One region of the Edwardsiella piscicida genome, then DNA from elsewhere that is predicted to be linked to it. Evidence: predicted binding sites of a transcription regulator. Region 1 holds the regulator's gene; the other holds the start of a gene.
What was found. Region 1 encodes PurR, which represses purine synthesis genes. Its sites were predicted from a motif close to CANGCAAACGTTTGCNTG; they were not measured.
Positions count from the first base shown of each region.

Region 2: L1P05_RS00095 (7-cyano-7-deazaguanine/7-aminomethyl-7-deazaguanine transporter) is a predicted target of PurR. The motif match lies at 4,100-4,117, and genes of this name have one in related genera.

Region 1 covers NZ_CP090968.1:1,783,761-1,788,660, forward strand. Annotated here, with positions in the region: gene L1P05_RS08170 (ABC transporter permease family protein) at 1-1,251, opposite strand, end outside; gene purR (HTH-type transcriptional repressor PurR) at 1,256-2,281, opposite strand; gene cydH (cytochrome bd-I oxidase subunit CydH) at 2,636-2,725, shown strand; gene sodB (superoxide dismutase [Fe]) at 2,787-3,365, opposite strand; gene L1P05_RS08190 (C40 family peptidase) at 3,632-4,486, opposite strand.
Region 2 covers NZ_CP090968.1:17,884-22,783, reverse strand. Annotated here, with positions in the region: gene L1P05_RS00110 (DcrB family lipoprotein) at 1-494, opposite strand, end outside; gene L1P05_RS00105 (GNAT family N-acetyltransferase) at 571-864, opposite strand; gene L1P05_RS17525 (hypothetical protein) at 854-1,018, opposite strand; gene L1P05_RS00100 (glycoside hydrolase family 3 protein) at 1,126-3,138, opposite strand; gene L1P05_RS00095 (7-cyano-7-deazaguanine/7-aminomethyl-7-deazaguanine transporter) at 3,330-3,989, opposite strand; gene tusA (sulfurtransferase TusA) at 4,269-4,517, shown strand; gene L1P05_RS00085 (OmpA family lipoprotein) at 4,556-4,900, opposite strand, start outside.

The DNA of each region.
Region 1 (4,900 bases):
GTAGGGGGTGACGAACAGCAGCTGGCCATAGATAACCAGCGGGTAGCTGCCCAGCAGTTGGCTGCGGGCGGCGAAATACTGTAGACCGAAGATCAGCCCCATCTGCGGCAGCAGCAGCGGCAGCAGCAGCCGGGCGCCGGGGGCCCGTCGCCTCAGGGTATACCACTCCAGCGTGCCGAGCGCCAGGATCAGCGCCAGCAGGTTGACCGCCAGCGCGATGCACAGGGTATGCCACAGCGGGGCGCTCCAGTCACTGACGCTGTACAGCCAACTGTCATAGCGCCACTGCCGCGGCCAGCGTTGCGCAAAGGGCCAGCGCTGAGCCAGGGAAATCAGCACCAGCATCAGGTAGGCCGCGGCGGCCAGCGCCAGCGCCAAAGGCCAAAAGGCGGCGTAGGGCGCAGGCCCACCGCGGGCGACGCGCCGTCGCGGGGGACGGCGACCCACGGCGACCCACAGGTGTTCAATGCCATACCAGAGCAGCAGCGCCAGCGCGTTTAAGAGCATCAGCAGCAGCGCCCCGAGGGCCGCCAGCGCCGTCTGTCCACCGTCGGCAATCCACTGCCACAGCAGCTGCGCAAACAGCAGCGGCCGCTGCGGACCGAGCAGCTGCGCCAGATCCAGCGCCGACAGGGCAAAGGCCAGGACGCAGAACATGGGCAGGCGTAGCCCCGGCAGCAGCTGCGGCACCACGATGCGCCACCAGCCCTGCGCCGGGGGATAGCCCAGCGCGGCGCTGATGCGCAGCTGCCGCTGCGCGGCGCAGCGGGCGGCCAGATTCAGGGTAAGCAGATAGAAAAAGGGGGTCTCTTTTAACAGCAGGAGCAGCGAGAGGCTCAGGCCGTAGGGATCGTTGGGAAGCGGCAGATCGGGCGGCTGCTGCCAGTCAAACAGCGGCGCCATCAGGCGCCACAGCAGGCCGGTTGGCGCCAGCAGCATCAGCAGGCCGGTGGCCAGGGCGATGTGGGGGGCTGCCAGCAGCAGCGCCGGCGCCAGCGTGTGCTGACGCTGACGCCGTAGGGTGAGCCCGGCCAGCGCCAGCGCCAGCAGCAGGGCGCCGCCGGAGGAGCCTAGCGCTATCCACAGCGACAGAGCCAGGCTGCGGCCCAGCGCGGGCCACTGCAGCAGCTGCAGCAGCGCCTGTCCCGCATTTTGCTCGGTCAGCGGCAGTAGGGTCGCCGGAACCATCGCCGCCAGCGGTAGTGCGCCGGACAGCAGCACCAGCGCGGGAAACAGGACCAGCCGGGACACGCGCTTAGCGGCGGTAGTCGATGAACGGCCCGTCGGCCACGGAGCGACGCTCAACCAGCTTAGGATGCACTTCGATGGTTTGGGCGTCTTCGCGCTTGCTGGTGATGCGATCGAGCAGCATGTCGAATGCCATGGCGCCAAGGCGCTCCTTGGGCTGATGAATGGTGGTCAGCGCCGGGGTAAAGTAGCGGGCGTTGCGCACGTTGTCGTAGCCGATGACGGAAATATCCTGCGGTACGCGCAGCCCCATCTCGTCCGCGGCGCAAATGGCGCCCATCGCCATGATATCGCCGCCGACAAACACCGCCGTCGGGCGCTGCTTCTGCGACAGAATGTTTTGCATCGCCGCATAGCCAGACTCCGGCTCGAAGTCGCCTTCGACCAGCCAGCTCTCCTGCGGCGTGATGTTGGCCTCCTGCAGCGCCTTGAGGAAACCGCGCAGGCGACCGCCGCCGGTGTTGCGCGATACCGGGCCGGTGATGGCGCCAATGTCGCGGTGGCCGCGCTCGATCAGGTAGCGGCCGGCCAGATAGCCGCCCTCGAAGGCGTTGTCCTGGATAGCATCGGTAAAGTCGCTGCGGCGGGTGCCCCAGTCCATGACCACCATCGGGATATGACGGTAGTCCTCAAGGATCTCCAGCAGGTTCTCCGGATATTCGGAGCACATCACCAGCAGGCCGTCGACGCGCTTTTGCGCCAGCATAGCCAGGTAGGCTTTCTGCTTCTCCAGATTATTGTGGGAGTTACACAGGATCAGGGTATAGCCTTGGCTGTAGCAGCTATTCTCTACCGACTCGATGACCTCGGCAAAGTACGGCGCCTCGCTAGAGGTCGCCAGCAGGCCGATGGATTTGGTGTGGTTGACCTTCAGGCTGCGGGCAACGGCGCTGGGGGAGTAGTGTAGTTCTTTAATGGCCTCCCAGACGGCGGCTTTGGTCTCGTCGGCGACAAAGCGGGTTTTATTGATGACGTGAGACACCGTGGTGGTCGATACGCCTGCGCGCTTTGCCACATCTTTAATCGTTGCCATGAAACAAATGACTCCTAGGCGTACGCGCTGCGTCGCCGTTTTGTTAATCGTTTGCCTGCGTGCATCGGAAAATACGCCTGACAGCGCGGCTCGGCGCCGGCGCGTTTGCGCAATAGGGTGACGTTTGCCATTTCTTGTTTAGAATTATAGCGTCGGCACGCGGCAGTAAACCGCAAATTCTGTCTGATCTCAGGCAAAAGGGGAAGCACTAATTGGCGATTTGCGCAGGATGTAATCATAAGATTTTCTGCGTGTTTTAAGATGTGATTTATGTAAAAATGATTTAACACGGGTTTTGTGCGAATTCTTAAGTCAGTAAAAATTGATACAGAACGTAAAACATGAGGTGTCAGGATGGAAAACGATCTGAAGTATTCTCTGGTAACAACGGTGGTGGCGCTGGCGCTGATCGTCGTGGCCAGCCTGATCGCCGCACTGCACTAAGTTAGCGGGCGGCGTAATAAAAAAGGCGCTCGGTGAGCGCCTTTTTTGTCTCTCTGGTCGGTTACGCCAGATTCTGGGCGACGAACTCCCAGTTCACCAGCGCCCAGAAGTTTTCCAGGTACACCGGGCGAGCGTTACGGTAGTCGATGTAGTAGGCGTGTTCCCATACGTCCACGGTCAGCAGCGGCTTGTCGTCGCCGGTCAGCGGGGTCGCGGCGTTAGAGGTGTTGACGATGGCCAGGGTGCCGTCCGCCTTTTTCACCAGCCAGGTCCAGCCGGAGCCGAAGTTGCCTACGGCAGACTTGGTCAGCGCGTCTTTGAACGCGGCAAATGAGCCGAAGGCGGCGTTGATGGCGTCCGCCAGGGCGCCGCGCGGTTCACCGCCGCCGTTCGGGGAGAGGCAGTGCCAGTAGAAGGTGTGGTTCCACACCTGAGCGGCGTTGTTAAAGATACCGCCGGAGGCGCTCTTCACGATCTCTTCCAGCGATTTTCCTTCGAACTCAGTGCCTTTGATCAGGTTGTTCAGGTTGACTACATAGGCGTTGTGGTGCTTACCGTAGTGGTATTCCAGCGTTTCGGCGGAGATATGCGGTTCCAGCGCATTCATGGCGTACGGTAATGCAGGTAATTCAAATGACATAGCTCTCTCCTTAATGCTTCTGTGGCAAGACGGTTAACCCGTAAGCAACGCAGATGAGACGTCGCCGGCGGTTAGACAAAAATGAAAAAATCTTGTTGTCCGCTTGTTATGGTTTGTGATTCTAGCAAGTTTTGCCGTGAAAGACAGGGGGCAGGTGTATTTTAGCTGACTGAGTGGCGAAATGTGCAGCAGACAAGCAGTGAAAGCGGCGTGCGGCAGGGGGCGGTCATGGGGGAACCGCCGCCGGAACGGGGGCGTACGGGGCGTTAGCGGATGGTTTTCGGGGTCATGACGCGGCGGGCGCCCAGGTAGTGATCCTGCCAGTAGTCATCGCCCAGATAGCTGACGCGGATCTCCTCGCCGGTGCGCGGAGACTGGATAAATTTGCCGTTGCCCAGATAGACGCCGACGTGATCGGCGGCGCCGCGTCCGTGGATCTGAAAGAACACCAGATCGCCGCGCTGCAGCTCGGCGCGCTTGACCGGCGCGGCGTCGCGCAGGTGGTACATTTCGTTAGCGGTGCGCGGCATTTTAATGTTCAGCAGATCCTGATAGGCGTAATAGATCAGGCCGCTGCAGTCAAAGCCGGTATGGGGAGAGGTACCGCCCCAGCGGTAGGGTTTGCCTATCTGGCGCATCAGCTTATTCATCGCCGTCTGTTTGGCGTGCTGGTAGCGTTTCTTGTGCAGCGGACTCATGTGGATCGGCTGGCTATCTTCATGGCGGCCGGCCGCGCGGTGGGCCGTCTTAAGAGGCGAGGGGCGACCGTAGGCTTTTTTACCCGGGTGCGACGCCCCATGTGCGCTCGCGCGACGCGCAAGGGGCTTTTCGCCGCGGTGGTGCGCTTGCGCCTTGTGCTCGACGGCGGCGCGGTGCGGTGCGGCGACCGTGCGGTGGCTACTGTGCGCCGCGCGCTTTTCCCGGGCGGGGGGATGAGACGCCGCGCTGTGATGCTTGTGTGCCCCGGCGTCTGCCCTGCGTTTTTTACGCTCGCCGCTCTGGCTGTGGCCCGCCGTGGCTTTTCGCTGATCGGCGATGACTTTGTGTGCCGGTGAGGCGGCCGCTGAGGTGGTAAACCATTGGGTAAACAGCAATACAAAGAGCGCAACGAGTAGACGCATGATCAGTCGCTTCCAAGCCAAAAACTAAAATAAAAACGCAGAAACAGTATTAATTAAAATATGCTGAACATAACAGTACTGATGTTTACGTATTCGCGTCTAATTGTGAGTAAATATTTCAATTGTCTGATTTAGCGACAGAGAGGGCTTTTTTACAGTGATATTGCCTATTAAAAAACGGTTGAGCAGGATAATGGGCGAATAATGAGCGGCTGGCAGAGCGACGATGTGCTGCCGCGGCAGCGCGCTGTGCAATAGACCCTGTAAAAGATGGTGTTTTTTTCCTGCCGTGCCCGCCGCTACAATAGCGCGATCCGACGCCGCGTGCCCCGCGGCGGGCGGGGGAGGCGCCTTTCGTGCCCCATCCCTTGTCTGCTGTGGTCGGCGCGGGCGATAATGACAATATACTGCGTT
Region 2 (4,900 bases), 1.8 Mb from region 1:
TGCATGGTCATCAGCTGATCGCCGACCTGGGCTAAGATAATGCTGGAGTAGATGGCGTGACCGTTCGCCTGCTGCATACTCACGACCTTCTCAACGTCCTTTCCACCCAGCTTAACGCTCTCAGACGAGACCAGCTGCAGGCTGGCGTCGCGTGATTTCTGCTGGTCAATCAGGCGGGTCGACAGGGTATTCAGGTTATCCTGCGGCATCGGCGCCAAGATGACGATCACCGCCTGCTGCCCGGTTTTATTGGCATACACGGACATATTGTTGGTCTGTGAGCCCAGCTTGCTGGTCTGATCGCTCAGTCCCGCAGGCAGCGTAAAGCCAATCTTACCGTCTAACAGGCTGACTTTGGCACCCGCCGGCACGCTGGGCTGAGTCGCGCTCGCACCCTGCGCCGGTGCGTTGGTCTCCGCGGTGGAGCTGCCATCGCAGGCGGCCAGTCCGGTAACCAACAGCCCGACGCCGATCAACTTCACTAAATTACCCATGGAAATTCCTTATGTTGTCCGAAGGTCTAATTCCACATCGCACCCGATCGCGGAACAAAAAGCAAGTAACCGTATGTTACGCCGCATCTAAACGCAGATCCCTGACCAGACGCAGACGGTAATCGACAACCTCGTCCTGAGGCTGCACCTGAATAATGTGATAGCCATTATTTATCAACATCATCAGCATCGAGGAAAAGCCATTACGGGTTTTTACCTCAATACGCCGATACCCTTGATTTAACGCCCACGCCTGCTGCGCATGCAATAGGATTTGAGCGATTCCTTTACGTCGCCAGCCGGGTAACACGCCGCCAAGCCAGCTGTAGAACGTCTGTTCATCCAGCGCATAGCCCACTTTACACGTCACGGCCGCCGCTGCGGGCGATCAGGAGACTGGCCTGACGGCCGGCAAGACGCCGCTGTATATCCGCCAGCGAATGGCGCGGAGCAAACTCCGGAATGGCCCGATACAGCGCCAAGATCGCGGCCGGGGTGGCCGAGTGCAGTGTGATCGGTGTCATCGTGCGCCTCCTGTCGGAAGATAAAAGGAGAGCATAGCGTAAAACGTCGAAAAGGCGGAGTCAGGGAAAAAATACCCTGTGCGACGGGCACAGGGTAGGCGGCGGCCTTACTGATAGCGCAGACCAAAGCCGTAGGGACGCCAGGTATCCAGAGCACGGTAACCCGGCATATCGGAGAGTTGGTTCACGACCGCCTGCGCCTGATTAGGCAGCGCAAAGGGAAGGCGACCCTGCGGATTAAAACGCCCGCTGAGCACATCCATCAACGCATGGTCGGAAACCCCAAACGTCGCCAGGATGGCTCCGGCGCGATCCATTCCACTGGCGCGGTCTAGCACAAACGGCTGGCGATAGTTTATGGATAAAATCGTATTGGCCGCCCCAACCCGCGCCATAATCGTCTGGATATCGGCCAGCGACGGCGTTATTTGCCACGTTTTAGCCCGGGCCATCGCGCTAAAGGCCAGATCATTCAGCTCATCCTCGGCGGCACCGCCAAAGCGGCGCGCCTCGACATAGGGATTGCTGACCACCACGCGAACGATCGCCCGCGCCGTCTGGGGCGGTATCGCGGGCAGCGCGCCGCCGCGCCGATCGCCGCTGATCACCCGAAACCCGTACGCCTCAACAATCGCCTTATCCATCCCCACCACATACAGCGTCTGCGCGGGCGCCAGTGGTAATAGCGGCGCCCTATCGTCGCCATTTTTCAACAGGACGATGGACTTACGCTGCGCCAGCGAGGCCAGCGCCTGAAACGCCTTATTGCCCAACGTTTGCGTGGCCCGTTCGGGGTCAACATAGGCGTTTTCAAACAGCCCCAGCGTAAATTGCTCTTTCAACAGCCGACTGACCGCCAGATCGACCCGCTCTTGGCTAATTTTTCCCGCGCGGATCGTGTCATATACGATGGCATTGCTGTGATAGCCCGAAAGGACATCCGTCCCCGCATTGACCGCGATGGCAATCTGCTCCTGCTCCGGCAGGTGTTCAATGCCCCATGCGCGATCGCCGATAATCCCGGTATCGCTATTGACATACCCCTTGAATCCCAGCTGTTCACGCAGCAGCCCGGTGATAACGCCGGCCGAGAACGCCATGCCGACGTCGTTTGGCGTCAGCGCCTGGCCGACGGGAATACCGTAATAGGGCATGATCGCCGACACGCCGAGCTCAATGGCGGTAATAAAGGGTTTCAGGTGATAGCGAAAGTTCTGCCCGGCATAGTTCTGATTTTTCCCGTAGGCATAGTGGGGATCGCCGCCGTTCTCCTGCGGGCCCCCGCCGGGAAAATGCTTTATGGTCAGCGCGATACTGTCGCGGCCCAGCCGCTCTCCCTGTAACCCCAGGATCAATTGGCGGGCAATATCCGACATCAGATCGGCGTCCTCGGTAAAGGTTTCATGAACGCGATACCAGCGGGGCTCCGTCGCCAGATCCATCATGTAACCATACATGCCGCGGATACCGACGGCACGCCACTCCTGGGCCATAATCCCGGCAAACTCACGGATAAGGGACATGTCTCGGGTGGCCGCCAGCCCCGCCTCTTTCGGCCAGGAGGAGAATGCGCCGCTAATCACGTTGATCCCCTCCCGCGCCTGGGGATCGAGGTGATTGCGGGCGTTAGACTTAAACAGCGCCGGAATGCCGTGGGGGGTTCGCTCCGCCATCTCCTGTGCCTGATTTAGCGCCTCTGCCACCTCGCGCGGCGTCAGCTGATTGGTACCGGACTGCGGCTGCGACACCACCGGATTACGGAAAATAAAGCGCGTCATATGCTGCTCACGGATTAACGCAGCATCCTCCTGGCGGATCGCGCCCTGCGGTGCCACCCGGAACGTATCGATCATCATCATGCCGGCCTTTTCCCGCAGCGTCATACGCGCGACCAGATCGGCGCTGCGCTGCTCCGCAGAAAGCCGCCAATCCTCATAGGGATCCAGGCGACCATTGCCGTTAGCATCGCGAAAGGTGTATCCCTGAACATGCAGCAGCGGATGCACGCGGGATACCACCGGCGGCTGCTCAGCGTCGGCGGCATACGTCGTCGCAGTCAGCGGTGACAGCAGGGCGCATATCAATATCGGGTATTTATACATCCGTACTGATCTATACATAATATTCTCCTCAGAAAAATCTCTCCTGTGGAGGAACATAGCGCAGAAAAAAACGAAATAAAATTATATATAACAATGATATATATTTGATTTTTATAGTTTTAATTTATCAGTTCACGGCGGCGGTCCCCCTAAACGACAACGGGGCGCGCCTGCGCGCACCCCGTTTCGTCTCCCTCATCCCACGTGAACTACGCCAGCGAGGCCTGCTGCTGGCGAAACGCTATCCGCTTCAGCAGCATATTCAGCATAACGCCGTACATCGGCAAAAAGAAAACCATGCTAATCAATAGCTTGAATGCATAATCCACCAGCGCAATCTCTACCCAGTGGGTTGCCATAAACGCGTCGCTGCTGCGGTAAAAGGCAATAAAGAAAAACGACAGCGTATCGCTGATGTTGCCAAACAGCGTCGAGGCGGTCGGTGCAACCCACCAGGCTCGCGTCTGCCGCAGGCGATTAAACACATGCACATCCAGTATTTGACCCAGCACATAGGCCATAAAGCTGGCGCAGGCAATGCGCGCGACCATCAGGTTAACGCTGCCCAGCGCGGCAAAGCCCTGCCACTGCCCCTGAAAAAATAGGGCGGAGACACAGTAGGAGATCAGCAGCGCTGGCACCATCACCGCCAAAATAATACGCCGAGCCAGCGGTGCGCCAAAGATACGCACGGTCAGATCCGTCGCCAAAAAGATAAACGGGAAGGTAAAGGCGCCCCAGGTGGTATGGAAACCGAACACGGTGATCGGCAGCTGCACCAGATAGTTGCTTGATGTGATAATCAAGACGTGAAAGAGAGACAGCCAACAAAGGGCCGTAAACCGCTGCTGCGGTGTAAAACTAAACATCGATGTCACCTTTTTGGTTATTGGGGTGAGGGAACCCAAGAAAACGATCATCCTTAACGGATGCGGCGGCGATCATACCCGGCTCTCGCCACGATGCAACGGTTATTTTTCACGCAATCGTTAACGCCCTTTGCAGCCTGCGCTGCGCCGGGTACACTAGGGCGCGTCCCGTAACGGCGCACGTCAGCGACGCGCACGGCCAATGACGGGATACGCCCTAGCGACGTGAGATTATTTATTCGTGCGACCGCCCTGAACGGCGCTATTCAGAGACCTGCCATGACCGATCTGTTCGCCAATCCGGACAAAACCCTAGACGCTCTGGGCCTGCGCTGCCCGGAGCCGGTAATGATGGTACGCAAGGCCGTACGCCATATGGCGGCGGGTGAAACCCTGCTGATCATCGCCGACGATCCGGCCACCACCCGCGATATTCCCGGCTTCTGCCGTTTTATGGATCACGCCCTGCTGGCGCAGGAGATCGAGCAGACGCCCTACCGCTATCTGCTGCGCAAAGGCGGCGCCTGAGCTGCCCGACCAGGCCGGGCACCCCATGGCTTAGCCCCTTACAGCGGGCTAAGAGTGATTTCCACGCGGCGGTTTTGTGCTTTCCCCGCGGCAGTGCTGTTCGTTGCAATCGGGTTCGCCGGCCCCATGCCGATGGTGCGAATGCGTCCCGCGGACACGCCCTGAACGATCAGCGCGCTGGCAACGCTGTCGGCGCGCTGCTGTGACAGGCGCATGTTCAGATCGCGGCTACCGGTGCTATCGGTATAGCCCACGACGTTAACCGCCGTTTTCTGGTACTCCTTCAGCACCATCGCCACCCCGGTCAGTGTATTGGCACCGGCCGGCTTCAGATTGCTGCTATTCGAATCAAAGGTCACGTTATTCGGCATATTCAGGACAAT